DNA from 3 places in the Streptomyces sp. NPDC002886 genome. Region 2 is predicted to be linked to each of the others. Evidence: riboswitches for the same ligand, from Rfam matches in the RefSeq annotation. Region 2 holds a riboswitch; each other region holds the start of a gene.
The links. A riboswitch is a leader RNA that binds a small molecule or an ion and turns the genes downstream of it on or off. The one in region 2 is predicted to bind cyclic di-AMP.
Positions count from the first base shown of each region.

Region 1: linked by a shared signal. The riboswitch ahead of ACFYYB_RS31600 (transglycosylase family protein) and the one ahead of ACFYYB_RS03955 (LysM peptidoglycan-binding domain-containing M23 family metallopeptidase) in region 2 are both predicted to bind cyclic di-AMP.
Region 3: linked by a shared signal. The riboswitch ahead of ACFYYB_RS30680 (M23 family metallopeptidase) and the one ahead of ACFYYB_RS03955 (LysM peptidoglycan-binding domain-containing M23 family metallopeptidase) in region 2 are both predicted to bind cyclic di-AMP.

Region 1 is NZ_JBIAPV010000009.1:92,359-97,305, forward strand. It holds gene eno (phosphopyruvate hydratase) at 46-1,332, opposite strand; gene ACFYYB_RS31600 (transglycosylase family protein) at 1,653-2,357, opposite strand; cyclic di-AMP (ydaO/yuaA leader) riboswitch at 2,360-2,531, opposite strand; gene ACFYYB_RS31605 (transglycosylase family protein) at 2,808-3,914, opposite strand; gene ACFYYB_RS31610 (cytochrome P450) at 4,058-4,947, opposite strand, start outside.
Region 2 is NZ_JBIAPV010000001.1:878,731-883,677, forward strand. It holds gene lysA (diaminopimelate decarboxylase) at 1-252, shown strand, start outside; gene ACFYYB_RS03945 (NIPSNAP family protein) at 487-1,068, shown strand; gene ACFYYB_RS03950 (winged helix DNA-binding domain-containing protein) at 1,174-2,322, opposite strand; gene ACFYYB_RS03955 (LysM peptidoglycan-binding domain-containing M23 family metallopeptidase) at 2,389-3,387, opposite strand; cyclic di-AMP (ydaO/yuaA leader) riboswitch at 3,392-3,587, opposite strand; gene ACFYYB_RS03960 (tyrosine-protein phosphatase) at 3,903-4,709, shown strand; gene ACFYYB_RS03965 (aspartate aminotransferase family protein) at 4,830-4,947, opposite strand, start outside.
Region 3 is NZ_JBIAPV010000008.1:187,318-192,264, reverse strand. It holds gene ACFYYB_RS30685 (M16 family metallopeptidase) at 1-1,163, shown strand, start outside; cyclic di-AMP (ydaO/yuaA leader) riboswitch at 1,390-1,549, shown strand; gene ACFYYB_RS30680 (M23 family metallopeptidase) at 1,562-2,356, shown strand; gene ACFYYB_RS30675 (GntR family transcriptional regulator) at 2,539-3,204, shown strand; gene ACFYYB_RS30670 (HPr family phosphocarrier protein) at 3,463-3,744, opposite strand; gene ACFYYB_RS30665 (GNAT family N-acetyltransferase) at 3,930-4,947, shown strand, end outside.

The DNA.
Region 1 (4,947 bases), on a different contig from region 2:
CGGGGACGTAGGGAGGCTTGCGCCCCTAAGGACCGATCAGGGTGTTCAGCCCTTGAAGCGCGGGAAGGCGCTGCGGCCGGCGTACACCGCGGCGTCGTCGAGGATCTCCTCGATGCGCAGCAGCTGGTTGTACTTGGCGACGCGGTCCGAGCGGGCCGGGGCGCCGGTCTTGATCTGGCCGCAGTTCACGGCGACCGCGAGGTCGGCGATCGTGACGTCCTCGGTCTCACCGGAACGGTGGGACATCATGCACTTGAAACCGTTGCGCTGGGCCATCTCGACGGCGTCCAGGGTCTCGGTCAGCGAACCGATCTGGTTCACCTTGACGAGCAGGGCGTTCGCCGAGCCCTCTTCGATGCCGCGGGCGAGACGCTCGGGGTTGGTGACGAAGAGGTCGTCGCCGACGATCTGGACCTTGGAGCCCAGGCGGTCGGTGAGGGTCTTCCAGCCGGCCCAGTCGTCCTCGAACAGCGGGTCCTCGATGGAGACCAGCGGGTACGCGTCGACGAGCTCGGCGTAGTAGTCGGTCATCTCGGCGGCCGAGCGGGACTTGCCCTCGAACTCGTAGTTGCCGTCCTTGTAGAACTCGGACGCGGCGACGTCGAGCGCGAGCGCGATCTGGGTGCCCGGGACGTAGCCGGCCTGCTTGATGGCCTCGACGATGAGGTCGAGCGCGGCGCGGTTCGACTCGAGGTTCGGCGCGAAGCCGCCCTCGTCGCCCAGACCGGTGGAGAGGCCCTTGGTGTGCAGGACCTTCTTGAGGGTGTGGTAGACCTCGGCACCCCAGCGAAGGGCCTCGGAGAAGGACTCCGCGCCGATCGGGGCGATCATGAACTCCTGGATGTCGACGTTGGAGTCGGCGTGCGACCCACCGTTCAGGATGTTCATCATCGGAACGGGCAGCAGGTGCGCGTTCGGGCCGCCGAGGTAGCGGAACAGCGGGAGGTCCGAGGCCTCGGACGCGGCGTGCGCGACGGCGAGGGAGACGCCCAGGATGGCGTTGGCGCCGAGGGAGCCCTTGTTCTCGGTGGCGTCCAGGTCGATCATCGCCTGGTCGATCAGGCGCTGCTCGGTGGCGTCGTAGCCGACGAGCTCCGGGCCGAGCTGCTCGATGACGGCGAGGACGGCCTTCTCTACGCCCTTGCCGAAGTAACGGTTGGGGTCACCGTCACGGAGCTCTACGGCTTCGAACGCTCCGGTGGAGGCGCCGGACGGGACTGCAGCACGGCCGGTGCTGCCATCGTCGAGGCCCACCTCGACCTCGACCGTGGGGTTGCCTCGGGAGTCCAGGATTTCCCGGGCTACGACGACGTCGATGGACGGCACGAGCATCTCCTTCTGGGATGTGACGCTGGGTGTGCGGTGGCGTGTCAGGCCGTGGGATGGCCTTGCCGCTTAGAGCCTAACCGCCTCCGGGCACTCGGCCAGCCGACCGCCCGGGGGCTGGGACGAAAAAGGGCCTGAATGCCCCTCTTACAGGACATAGGACCCTTGATCATCGGCCTTTCGGAGGCTTCGTCAGGCCGGAGACATCCGCACACAGCACCGCCCGGCGCGAAGGGGGTTACGCGCCGGGCGGTGGAATCGCTGGTGGAACTACGCGGTGGAACTACTGCGCGTCGCGGAAGCGGACACGAGCGTTCTCACGGCTTTCAGCTGAGGTTCAGCTTCTGGCCGGGGTAGATCAGGTTGGCGTCCGACACGATCTCCTTGTTGAGCTCGAAGAGCTTCTCCCAGCCACCGGACACGTTGTTCGCGTCGGCGATCGCACCCAGCGTGTCGCCGGACTTGACCTCGTAGGAGCCGTTGCCCGTCTTCGGGGCGGCGGCCGGACGCTCGGAGCGGGTCGTCGGAGCCTCGACGCGCTTGGTCTCCTTCTTCGGAGCCTCGGCCTTCGGCTTCGGCTTCACCTTCGGCGCGGCCGGCTTCGGCTGCGTCTTCGGCTTGGAGGGGGTGGTCGTCCCCGAGCCGCCGCCGGTGTAGGAGGAGTTCGACAGGCCGACGCCGCAGGACGGCCAGGCGCCCTTGCCCTGGCCCTTGAGGACCTTCTCGGCGATGGCTATCTGCTGGCCCTTGGAGGCCTGGTTGGCCTGCGCGGCGTACGCCTTGCCGCCGTACGCGGCCCAGGTGGAGGACGAGAACTGCAGGCCGCCGTAGTAGCCGTTGCCCGTGTTGATGGACCAGTTGCCGCCGGACTCGCACGAGGCGACCCGGTCCCACTCGGCGCCGGTCGCGGCGGAAGCGGTGCCCGCGGCCATCAGCGGCGCGGCCACGGCGACACCGGCGACACCGGCGAGCGTGACGATGCGGACGGCCTTGGAGCCGCGACGGTGCTTGCCCTTGCCCGAAAGCAGCATGGAGTTCTCCTCACCGACGCCTACGAGGTGAGCTGTCGGGTTCGGGCGAGTGAGTGCCCGGCCGAGCGACCTAGCGCTCGTCTTAACCCCTAGCCGGCGATGTGACCGTCTCTCAACGGCCGCTACCGGCGCCTACCTTGGTTCCCCCGCTCCTGCCTTCGGCGCTTTACGCGACGAGTGTTCCCTCCGTCCGCCGGCAGGATTCGGCGATGCGGTCGAAGGAGCCCGCGGTGGCGAGCGATTCAGAAGGTAGACAGGTCTCCCCCCGATGTTCAACGAGGAACATCGGGGGGAACCGGTGCCTACTTGCGCTCCCCGGAAGGGTGTTTGCGCAGGTGAGGGCGGGGTTTGCGGAACCCGCCGGACCGGACACGCCAGTTGACCTGAAGAGACACATGTCTCACTTACAGAAAACGGACAATCAGCTGGTTCCGGGCGACTTAAGTGCCCCTATTGATCCGTTAGATCCAGATTCTGGCCGGGCTTGATCAGGTCCGCATCGCCGCCGATGACCTGCTCGTTGGCCTCGTAGAGACCCTTCCAGCCACCCTTCACTCCGTTGGCGTCCGCGATCTCGATGAGGCTGTCGCCCGCCTTCACGGTGTACGTCGACTCCGACGCGGCATCAGACGCGGAGGCCGTCTCGACCGCGGCCGGGCCGCGGTGCTTGCCGCCGCCCTCGGTCGAACCGGAAGCCGAACCGGAGGCCGCACCGGGGGTCGGCGTCGCGCCCGGAGCGGTGGACGCACCGGGTGCGGCCGGAGTCGTCGGGGCCGTGGGATCAACCGGGTTGACCGTATTTGCCGGGTTCGTCGGGTCCCCCGGATTGGACGGGGACACCGGAGTCGTCAGGTCCCCCGACGGCGGAGCCACCGGCGTGGTGGGGCCGACCGGAGCGGTCGGGTCCCCGGACGGCGGCGCCACCGGGGTGGTGGGGTCCACCGGGCTCGTGGGAGCCGTCGGGTCGCCCGGGAGTCCCGGGGGCGTCTCCAGGTCCGGCGCGGGCATGACGGGCAGTTCGCCGGGCACGCCGATCGGGTAGTCGGGCTGCGTCGAGGCCGACGGGGCCTCGGGAGCCGGGGTCTTCGGCGTAGGGGCTCCGAAGTCCGTGGACGGCTTGCCCGAGCCGGTGTGGGGCACGGAGTCGTCCGGGCGGGAGGGCGCCGGGGAGGCGGATCCGGAACCGCTGGGCAGGCCCGGGTCCACCTCGGCGGCGGGCGCGTCCTGGGTCAGACCGGCCGGCACTCCGCACAGCGGCCACGCCTGCGGGCCCTGGGAAGCCAGCACGCGCTCGGCGACCGCGATCTGCTGGGAGCGGCTGGCCAGGTCGGCGCGCTCGGCGAAGTCGAGCCCGCCGGCCCTCTTCCACTGCTCCTGGGTGAACTGCAGCCCGCCGTACGCGCCGCCGCCGAAGTTGGCACTCCACGTGCCGCCGCTCTCGCATTCGGCGACCTTGTCCCATGTGGAGGTCTCCGCCGCGCTCGCGCCCGTGGCGGCGAGCAGCGGCAGGGCGAGTGCGGTGCCGGTGACTCCGGCGGTGACGACAAGTGCGGGCACTTGTCGGGGGCGTCTGTGGCGGCCGTTCCCGGAACGCATGAGGCTGCACCTTTCGCATAACGGCGGGGTAACGGCAGAACCTAGCGGCCTTCGAACGCCTGTCACAAGTTTGGGCAGTGAACTGACTTCGGATCAGGCTGGTTTCAGGTGTTTTGGGGCTTCGATTCGGCGCTGAAGCGGACCGGCAGCGTCCGCAGCCCCCGCATGATGAGCCCACCGCGCCAGCGCAGCTCTTCGGGTGCCACGGCGAGTTCCAGATCGGGCAGCCGCGTCAGCAGGGTCGCGAGGGCGGTCTGCCCTTCGAGCCGGGCGAGCGGGGCACCCAGGCAGTAGTGGATGCCGTGCCCGTACCCGAGGTGCTGGTTGTCCGTCCGGGACAGGTCCAGGGTGTCCGGGTCGGCGAACCGTTCGGGGTCCCGGTCGGCCGCCGCCAAGACCACCAGGACCGGATCTCCCGCCGCGATGTCCCGGCCGCCGAGGGTGAAGGACTCGGTGGCGAACCGCCAGGTGGCCAGCTCCACCGGGCCGTCGTAGCGCAGCAGCTCCTCCACGCCGGTCTCCAGCAGTCCGGTCTCGCCCGCGGCCAGGGAGAGCTGGAGCCGCTCGCGCTGCTCCGGGTTCATGAAGAGGGAGTGGACCCCGTTGCCGATGAGGTTGACCGTGGTCTCGAACCCCGCGAACAAGAGGATGAAGGCCATGGCGGTGGCCTCGGCCTCCGTCAGGTGGTCGCCGTGGTCGCTCGCCCGGATCAGATCGGAGATCAGGTCGTCGCCGAGGTCGTCGCGCTTGCGGTGGATGAGCTCCCCGAGATAGGTGCGCATCTGCTTCACGGACCGGGCCACGCCGCCGCGCGGCCCGCCGCCGTGGCGGATCATCATTCCCGCCCAGTCGCGGAAGTCGTCCTGGTCCTCTCGCGGTACGCCGAGCATCTCGCAGATGGCGTAGATGGGGAGCGGGAAGGCGAACTCGTGGATGAGGTCCGCCTCCCCCTTCTCCGCGAACCGGTCGATGAGGTGGTCGGTCAGCTCCTGCA
Region 2 (4,947 bases):
CGTACGACGACGGTCGTCGGCCGGCACTGCGAGGCCGGAGACATCCTCGCGAGCGACGTCGACCTGCCGGGCGACATCCACCCCGGAGACCTGCTGGCCGTACCGGTGGCGGGCGCCTACCACCTGTCCATGGCCTCCGCCTACAACATGGTCGGCCGGCCCCCGGTGATCGCGGTCCACGAAGGCACGGCCCGGGTACTCGTACGGCGCGAAACCCTGGACGATCTCCGAATCCGCGACATCGGCGACTAGCGCCCGCCGGCCGACGGTGCCGGACGGGTTGTCTACGGGCTGTGTCCGGCACCGACCGGAGCCCGGCCGCCGACCTCACGCAGCTTCCGGCGCGGCAGAAGCAGGGTGAACAGCCGGTTCGCACGCATGTCGCTCGGCATCCACTGACAGGAGGTGTCAGCAGACTGGCTCTAACCTGCGGCGCATGGACGACAACTGGACCATGGACCTCACACGCACCGGGCGGGCCACCGCATGAGCATCGTCGAACTCCGGCAGTACACCCTGCGTCCCGGCGCCCGGGAGACGCTGATCGAGCTGTTCGAGCGCGAGTTCGTGACCGGTCAGCAGGCCGTCGGCATCACCGTCGGCGGCCGGTTCCGCGACCTGGACGACCCGGACCGCTTCGTCTGGCTGCGCGCGTTCCCCGACATGGCACACCGCCGGCGCGCGCTGGAGGCCTTCTACACCGGCCCGGTCTGGCGGGAGCACCGCGACAGCGCCAACGCCACCATGATCGACAGTGGCAGCGACGACGTACTACTGCTGCGCGGCCCGGGCTTCACGCCGGAGCCGGGCACGAGCGAGGTGGTCGCGACCGTCTGCCACCCCACCGACGCGGCCGATTTCGACGCGTACGCCGCCCGGCACCTGGGCCCGGGCCACGCACTGCACCGTACCGAGCACGCCGAGAACGACTTTCCCCGCTTGCCCGTCCGGACGGGGGAAGACGTCCGGATCTGGTTCGGCCAGGCCGAGCCGGCACCCTGGCCGACCCGACGTCTGCGATGGGAGCCCGTGAAGCCTCGGAACTCCCAGGCCGCGTATCGCAGGTGAATCAGGGTGAGGGTGACGGCGTCCGCAGGTGCCGATGGGCACGGAAGCGGCGGGAGCGGTGGGAGTGGTGGGACCGGGACCCCCCTCCGGTCCCGGCCCCACGGTTCAGGCGAGCAGCCGGGTCTCGGCGCTCGGTAGTTTGTTCCACCAGTGGCCGTACCGCCGGTAGACCTCCGGTTCGCGGTCGGCCAGGAAGGCCGTCAGCGCCCGGGCCTCGCCGGCGAGGGCCTCCCAGACCTCCTCCGGCAGCGGGTGGAAGGCGGTGGCCTCGATGCCGGCGCCGGACGGCCGCCACACGCCGGCGACGTGGCCGTCGACCAGCAGGGTCGCCAGGGTGTCGCCGTTCATCCGCGCGACGAGCTTGCGGTACGCCGGCGGAACGATGCGGCTCCGGTCGGCGTAGGCCAGCAGCACGCTGTCCCACATGGCCATCAGCCGGGGCGGCGCCGGCGTGTCCTCCTCCGGGATCGGCGCGCCCTGGACGTCGAACAGCTCCTCGCCGTCCGGCCCCGTCAGCCGCTCGAGCCCGCCGGCCAGCTCCAGCGCGCGCAGGGCCTGGCGGACCCTGGACCGCTGGACCAGGGAGAACTGCGCGACGTCCGCCGCCGACGCCGGCCCGAACCCCTCCAGGTAGCGCAGGACCAGCGTCCGCAAGGACTCCTCCGCCGCCTCCGGGTCCGCCGGTACGGTGCGCGGCCGGCTCGGGGGTGCGACGTACGACGGACGCTCCCCGAACGACCACGGCGCGGCGGTGGGCGCGTGCAGCAGCGGCGCGTACTGCCGCAGCCCCCACCACGCTCCCGGCTGCGGCGCGGACCCCAGCCGGTGTCCGAGCCAGGCCTCGCACTCCGCCGTCGTACGGGGCCGGTCGGCGAAGTCCAGCAGCTCCGGCACGAGGAGGTCGGCGTCCCCGGCCGTCAGCCCCGAGTCCGTGAAGCGGGTCCCGAGCCGGGCGGCCCGTACGGACGGCTGCACGGCCTCGCGGAAGGACGGGTAGTCCCGCGCGTGCACCGCGTGCAGGGTCAGCCGCATCAGCGTCGACTTGAGGACCTCGCGCCCCGTGAAGGCCGCGTCGAGGTCCGCCGGGTCGAAACCGGCGAGCCGGTTCCACAGCGCGAGGTAGGGCGAGGCCGCGTGCTGCGCCTGCAGGGCGACCACCCTGCGGACCGCGTCACCGACGCCCATCGCCTCGCGCCGCAGCAGCAACTGCCGTGCGAGGGTGGAGCGGTTGAGCTCCCTTGCGCTGACCTTCATGCCACGCCCGTCCCGTCCCGTGCCGGAACGTGCAGCCTAACCGGCACCTCCGACAGCGCCTCGGCCTCAGATGCTGACGCCCTTGGACCGCAGGTAGGCCAGCGGGTCGATGTCCGAGCCGTACGAGGGCCCGGTGCGGATCTCGAAGTGCAGGTGCGGGCCGGTCACGTTGCCCGTGGCACCGGAGAAGCCGAGGGTCTGCCCGGCGGTGACGCTCTGGCCGGACGAGACGGAGAGCTGGGAAAGGTGCGCGTACTGGCTGTACTTGCCGTCGGCGTGCCGGATGACGACCTCGTTGCCGTACGCGCCGCCCCAGCCGGCCGAGACCACGGTGCCGGCGCCGACCGCCTTGACGGTGGTGCCGGTGCTCGCGGAGAAGTCCACGCCGGTGTGGTAGCCGCTGGACCACATGGAGCCGGCGGTCTTGTACGCGGTGGAGGTGCCGCCGCCGACCGGGGCGACGAAGCCGGTGGACGTGGAACCGCCCTGCTCCTCGGCGGGAGCCTCGGGGGCGGCGTCCTGGGGAGCGGCCTCCTCATTCGAGGAACCCGCCTCATCGGAGGAATCCGACGAATCGCCAGAAGTGGAGGAACCGAACGAAGCGGACTTCTTGGCCGGCTTCGGCGTTTCGGCCGGCGCGGACTCGGCGGCCTCGGCCGGAGCCGCGCCCTTCGCGCCGAGCGTGAGCTCCAGGCCCGGGTGAATCAGCGACGGGTCGGTGCCGACGGCCTCGAGGTTGTCCGCGTAGAGCTGCTCCCAGCCACCGGTGAGGTGCTGGCGCTCGGCGATCTTGGAGAGGTAGTCGCCCGGCACCACGGTGTAGACCGTGGGGGCGCTCTGCGCGGCGGCCGGGGCGGCCTGCAGCGCGGCGGGCACCTGCGCGGCCGCCACCTGCGGGGCGAGGACCGGAGCGGCGGCGGGCGCCGCGGCCGGGACGCCCGCGGCGTGGGCGCCGGTGGCGCCGAGCAGCGGCAGCGCGAGGGCCGCGCCACCGGTGCCGGCGGCGGCGAATCCGCGGGATATCGAGCGGGACTTGGGACGGCGGTGCTTACCCGTTCCGTGCATGGCGAATTCCTCTCCGACGCCTGCGAGGTGAGCTGTCGGGTTCGGACTGGAGATGTCCGGCCGCCTCTGTGCCGGCGAACAGCACATGTACGGCTTCACCCCGAGCTGTCCCGTTGTAAAGATCTCAACCGGAGATCCGGGACAGCGGCTTACCTGGTTCCCCCGCTCCTGCCGCGCGCGTGAATAGTCGGGTGCGGTTTCCGGTCGGCGGCAGGATTAGGCGGTCCGTCCGGATCGATCGCGAACGTAATCGAGTCCGGCCGCACGGAACAAGTCATGAATTCCCCAATAGAATCTTGAAGATGACGGGCCGCCGGAATTCCGGTCACCCTGCGTCCATTCCGCACCTCCAACAGCCGCCCCAGCAAGGCAATTCGCCATTCGCGATCAGCCACTCAACGTCACCGTATGATCTGGCTCACGGGGGCCTGTCCGATCTCGCCTCTCGTTATGGCAAGTTGCCCACAACCGGCGTAATTCGGACACCATCAACGACGACGACACGGAGGAGCCCGGTGACCCAGCCGATACCCCAGAGTCCGCACGAGGAGCCGGCGCTGACCGGAGTGCGCAACTTCCGCGACGTGGGCGGGTTGCCGACCACGGACGGCCGGAGGGTCAAGTCGGGACGACTGTTCCGAAGCGGACATCTGGCGCATGCCACCGAAAGCGACGCGCAATTCCTCGGGTCGCTCGGGCTGCACACCGTCTTCGACTTCCGCAACGGAGCCGATCACGCGCTGGAGGGTCCGGACGTGGAGCTGCCCGGCGTGCGCAACGTCGGCATTCCGCTGTCGGACCCGGCCGCCGGCGGGGAGTTCTGGAAGATGGTCCGCGAAGGGGAGCTCGCGCAGCTCCGCGAGCTCCTGGGCGAGGGCAGGGCCGCCGCGCGGATGTCCCGTTCGTACCGGCAGATGATCCGTACCCGTACCGCCGAGCACAGCCGGGTGGTGCACGCGCTCGCCGAGGACAGTGTCCCGGCCCTGATGCACTGCGCCGCCGGGAAGGACCGGGCCGGCCTGTCGATCGCCGTCACCCTGCTCGCGCTGGGCGTGGAGCGGGAGGCGATCATCGCGGACTACCTGGAGTCGAACGCGCCGCACAACCGCTACCGGGTCCGCCGGGGCAGCGACGCGCCCGAGGCCCGCGCCCCCGAGGTGATGGAGCTGCTCGCCCCGCTCTTCGACGCCCGCGCCCCGTACCTGACCACGGCCTTCGACACCATCGACGAGGAGTGGGGCGGTGTGGAGCGCTACCTGGCCGAGGGCCTCGGGCTCGCGCCCGAGACCCTCGACAGGCTCCGCGACCGGCTGCTGGACTGACGCCCACGAAGTGGGCCGTCGCCCGCCGAGCCGCCTGATCGCCACCCGTCCGCCGGTTCGCCGACCGCGGGTTCGCCGGCCGCCGGTTCGCCGACCGCCGGTTCGCCGCCCGGCCGCGGCTCAGCGGTTGGCGACGGCCTGCTTCACCAGCGTCCGGCCGAAGTCCCACATCAGCGCGCCGCCGCCGTGGGCCTCGTCCATGACCGCGCGGAAGGCGCCGACGAACCGGTCGACGTCC
Region 3 (4,947 bases), on a different contig from region 2:
CCCTGTCGGAGGGCACCGACAAGCGCTCCGCCGAGGAGTTCGCCGCCGAGCTGGAGCGCTGCGGCGCCACCCTCGACGCGCACGCCGACCACCCCGGCCTGCGGGTCTCCCTGGAGGTCCCGGCCTCCCGCCTGCACAAGGCGCTGGGGCTGGTCGCCGAGGCGCTGCGCGCGCCGGCCTTCGCCGACGCCGAGGTCGACCGCCTGGTGCGCAACCGGCTCGACGAGATCCCGCACGAGAGCGCCAACCCGCAGCGCCGCGCCGCCAAGCAGCTCTCGAAGGAGCTCTTCCCGGCCACCCTGCGGATGTCGCGCCCGCGTCAGGGAACCGAGGAGACGGTCGCCCGCATCGACTCCGCGGCCGTACGCGCCTTCTACGAGGCCCACGTGCGCCCCGCGACCGCCACCGCGGTGGTCGTGGGCGATCTGACCGGCATCGACCTGGACGCCGTCCTGGCCGACACCCTGGGCGCGTGGACCGGCGACACCACCGCCCCGCGCCCGGTCCCGCCGATCACCGCCGACGACACGGGCCGCGTGGTCATCGTGGACCGGCCCGGCGCGGTCCAGACGCAGCTGCTGATCGGCCGCATCGGGGCGGACCGGCACGACCGGGTCTGGGCGCCCCAGGTGCTCGGCACGTACTGCCTGGGCGGCACGCTCACCTCCCGGCTGGACAAGGTGCTGCGCGAGGAGAAGGGGTACACGTACGGCGTGCGCGCCTTCGGCCAGGTGCTGCGCTCCACCGCCGACGGCAAGGGCGCCTCGATGCTCGCCATCAGCGGCTCGGTGGACACCCCGAACACCGGCCCGGCCCTGGACGACCTCTGGACGGTGCTGCGTACCCTCGCGGAGGGCGGCCTGACCGACGCCGAACGGGACGTGGCCGTGCAGAACTTGGTGGGGGTGGCCCCGCTGAAGTTCGAGACGGCGGCCTCCGTCGCGGGCACGCTCGCCGACCAGGTCGAGCAGGAGCTTCCGGACGACTACCAGGCGCAGTTGTACGCGCGGCTGGCCGAAACGGGGACGGTGGAGGCCACTTCGGCGGTCGTCAGCGCCTTCCCGGTGGACCGTCTGGTCACGGTCCTGGTCGGGGACGCCTCGCTGATCGAGGAGCCGGTACGGGCCCTCGGCATCGGCGAAGTGACCGTGGTCGCCAACTGATCGTCAGTTGATCTCCGGCGGGCCGTCAACTGGCCCGCCGCGGAAGGGGCTCCGGCGGCTTGTCCGCTGGGGTCCCTTTTGGGTTGCTTGTCCCTTTTCTGGTGTGGTTGCTTGTATGTGGTGTGGCGTACGCAACAAAAAGGCGCGTCTGTTTGGCGATTGACTGATGATCCGCCTAGCGTCGGCCGTGCTGTCCGTCAGTTGTAACCGCCGCGTCCGCGGCACCGGGCAGTGATCGCCGAGTCCCCGTCAGGCGCGAGCCTGGGGAGCCGGGGACCCACTTGTGTCCCTGGGGTGAATCGGACCGCCTCGCAAGAGGGGGCCCGTAGGAGACCTTCCTGCTCCGAACCCGTCAGCTAACCCGGTAGGCGAGAGGGAAGGAAAGGATCAGCCCCTTCATGGCGTTTGGCAGTAGTGCCGCCGGCAAGCACCGTGGTTCGAGCCGTCTGAGCCGCAAGACCGCCGGCTACGCCGGCATAGCCGCCCTCGCCGCCACCGGCGTCGTGGGCTCCCTGGCCGGTCCCGCGTTCGCCGCGGACAAGTCCCCCTCGCTGGAGGACACCGGCGCCCTGAACACCATCGTGCTGGCCGACGAGCTCGCCGGTGACGTAGAGGCCCAGGCCCAGTCCCAGGAGCGGGCCGCCGAGGCCGCCGCCGCCAAGGCGCAGGCCGAGGCCGACGCCCGCCAGCGGGCCGCCGAGGCGAAGGCGAAGGCCGAAGCCCAGGCCAAGGCCGAGCGCGAGGCCGCCGAGCGCGCCGCCCGCGAAGAGGAGCGCAAGCGCCTCAACACCTTCGTTTCGCCGATCGACGGCTCCTACGTCAGCACGCAGTACCACGCGGGCGGCGGCATGTGGTCCTCCGGCAGCCACACCGGCATCGACTTCCACGCCTCCTCCGGCACCTCCGTGCACGCGGTCGGCCTGGGCACCGTGGTCGAGGCGGGCTGGGGCGGCGCGTACGGCAACAACGTCGTCATCAAGCACGCCGACGGCACGTACACCCAGTACGGTCACATGTCCTCGCTGAGCGTCCGGGTCGGCCAGCAGGTCACCCCGGGCCAGCAGATCGGCCTGTCGGGCTCCACCGGCAACTCCAGCGGCCCGCACCTGCACTTCGAGGCCCGCACCGGCGCCGACTACGGTTCGGACATCAACCCCCTCACGTACCTGCGCTCGCACGGCGTCAGCGTCTGACCCGCTCGCCCCAGCGCACGTCTTCCGCGAAGGCCCCGGCTCTTTGAGAGCCGGGGCCTTCGTCGTGTTTCGCACTCCGCATTGTGTGAATGTTTCGTATTTCCGGCCGTCCTCGGAAATTATCGTGTGTTGCAATAGAGTCGCAACGCGCACAGCCATACGAAAAAGGCGGAGGTCCGGTCTTGCGTATTCCCGCGCACACGGTATGCACAGCGATCCGCGACGACATCGTCTCCGGGGTGTTCGGGCCCGGCGCCCGGCTGACCGAGGAGGTCCTGGCCCGCAGGTACGGGGTCTCGCGCGTTCCGGTGCGCGAGGCGCTGCGCACGTTGGAGTCCGAGGGGTTCGTGACCACCCGCCGGCATGCCGGTGCCTGCGTGGCCGAGCCGACCGAGCAGGAGGCGGCCGACCTCCTGGAGCTGCGGATGCTGCTGGAGCCCCTCGCGGCCGCCCGGGCGGCCAGGCGGCGCAGCGAGGCCCACCTCAAGGTGCTGCGCGGGCTGGTCAGGCTGGGCCAAGAGCGCGCCAGGAGGGGCCAGGGGGAGGATCTGCGCTCCCTGGGCGGCTGGTTCCACGAGACGCTCTCCCAGGCCTCGGGCAGCCCCGGACTCATCGCCCTGCTCACCCAGATGCGCCACAAGGTGGCCTGGATGTACGTGGTGGAGGCCCCGGTGCGGCCCGCGGAGTCCTGGGCGGAGCACGGCGCGATCGTGGACGCGGTGGCCCGGGGCGACGCGGAGCGGGCCCGGATGCTGATGGCGGCGCACGTGGACCGCGCGGCGGGGGCGCACAGGATGCGCGTGAGGACTTTGCAACCTGCCGTAAACACGGCGAGCGTTCCGCATTAACAAACGCCGTATACAAAGAGAGGATATCCGGGCCGGTAATTAGTGCCCCGAGCCCCTTTGTAATTCCCCGCGCCCCGGGCGCCATTATGCCGCCGGAATTCGGGCCACCGGGACGGGCCGTTCCGAAATGGCCGGGCAGAGCCGGCCGGCCGGATCCCCGCACGGAAAGCAGCGAAGCCGTTGCCCTCGACCTCGTGGGTCGGGGGCAACGGCTTCGCCGTGCAAGTCCAGCAAGTCCTGCGGGTCGAACCCGAAGGGTCAGACGGTCTCGGGGAGCTCCTCGAGGCCCTCGGCGACCAGCTTCGCGAGGCGGTCCAGCGCGGCCTCGGCGCCATCGGCGGAGGACGAGAGGACGATCTCCTCGCCGCCCTGGGCGCCCAGGCCCAGAACCGCCAGCATGGAGGCGGCGTTGACGGGGTCGCCGCCGGCCTTCGCGATGGTCACCGGGACGCCGGAAGCGGTCGTCGCGCGGACGAAGATCGAGGCGGGACGAGCGTGCAGGCCCTCGGCCCAGCCGACGTTGACGCGGCGCTCTGCCATGGTGATGCCCTTCAGGTGCTTACGGGTTGTCTAGACCAGTCTCTCACGACGTCCGGAATGGTCGAACCGACCTTCGGCCCGAGTTTCCCGCCGTTCGACCTCCCCCAGCTTGCCCTGATTCGAGCCAGCTTGCCCGATGCGCCGCGCCCAGGCCAATCGAACCGTTCGCGCCTTAAGGTGACCCCATGACCACCGCGTCCGACCCCTCGTACCCGGACCACTGGGAAGCCGACGTCGTCCTTCGGGACGGCGGGACCGCCCGGATCCGGCCCATCACCACCGCCGACGCGGGCCGGCTGGTCAGTTTCTACGAGCAGGTCTCGGACGAGTCGAAGTACTACCGGTTCTTCGCTCCGTACCCCCGGCTCTCCGACCGTGACGTGCACCGCTTCACGCACCACGACTACGTGGACCGGGTCGGCCTCGCCGCGACGATCGGCGGCGAGTTCATCGCCACCGTCCGCTACGACCGGATCGGCGCGGACGGCCGCTCCGCCACCGGCCCCTCCGACGAGGCCGAGGTCGCCTTCCTCGTCCAGGACGCCCATCAGGGACGCGGGGTCGCCTCCGCCCTGCTCGAGCACATCGGCGCGGTGGCCCGCGAGCGGGGGATCCGCCGGTTCGCGGCCGAGGTACTGCCCGCCAACGGCAAGATGATCAAGGTGTTCACGGACGCCGGCTACCAGCAGAAGCGCAGCTTCGAGGACGGCTCCGTCCACCTCACGCTCGACCTCGAACCGACCGCCGAGTCCCTCGCCGTCCAGCGCGCCCGCGAACAGCGCGCCGAGGCCCGCTCCGTCCAGCGGCTGCTGTCCCCCGGCTCGGTGGCGGTGATCGGCGTCAGCCGCTCCCTCGCGGGCGTGGGCGCGGCGGCCCTGCGCAACCTGCGCGACAGCGGCTTCCACGGCCACCTCTACGCGGTCAACGAGGCGGTCACCCGGGATCTGCTCGACGGCGTACGCGCCTACCCCACGCTCGGCGCCGTCGGCGCCCCGGTGGACCTCGCCGTCATCGCGGTCCCGGCCGACCGGGTCCCGGACGCGGTGGCGGCCTGCGGCGAGCACGGGGTGCAGGGGCTGGTCGTGCTGTCCGCCGGGTACGGGGAGAGCGGGGCCGAGGGCATGGCCCGCCAGCGCGAACTGGTGCGCCAGGTGCGCTCGTACGGGATGCGGCTGATCGGACCGAACGCCTTCGGGGTGATCA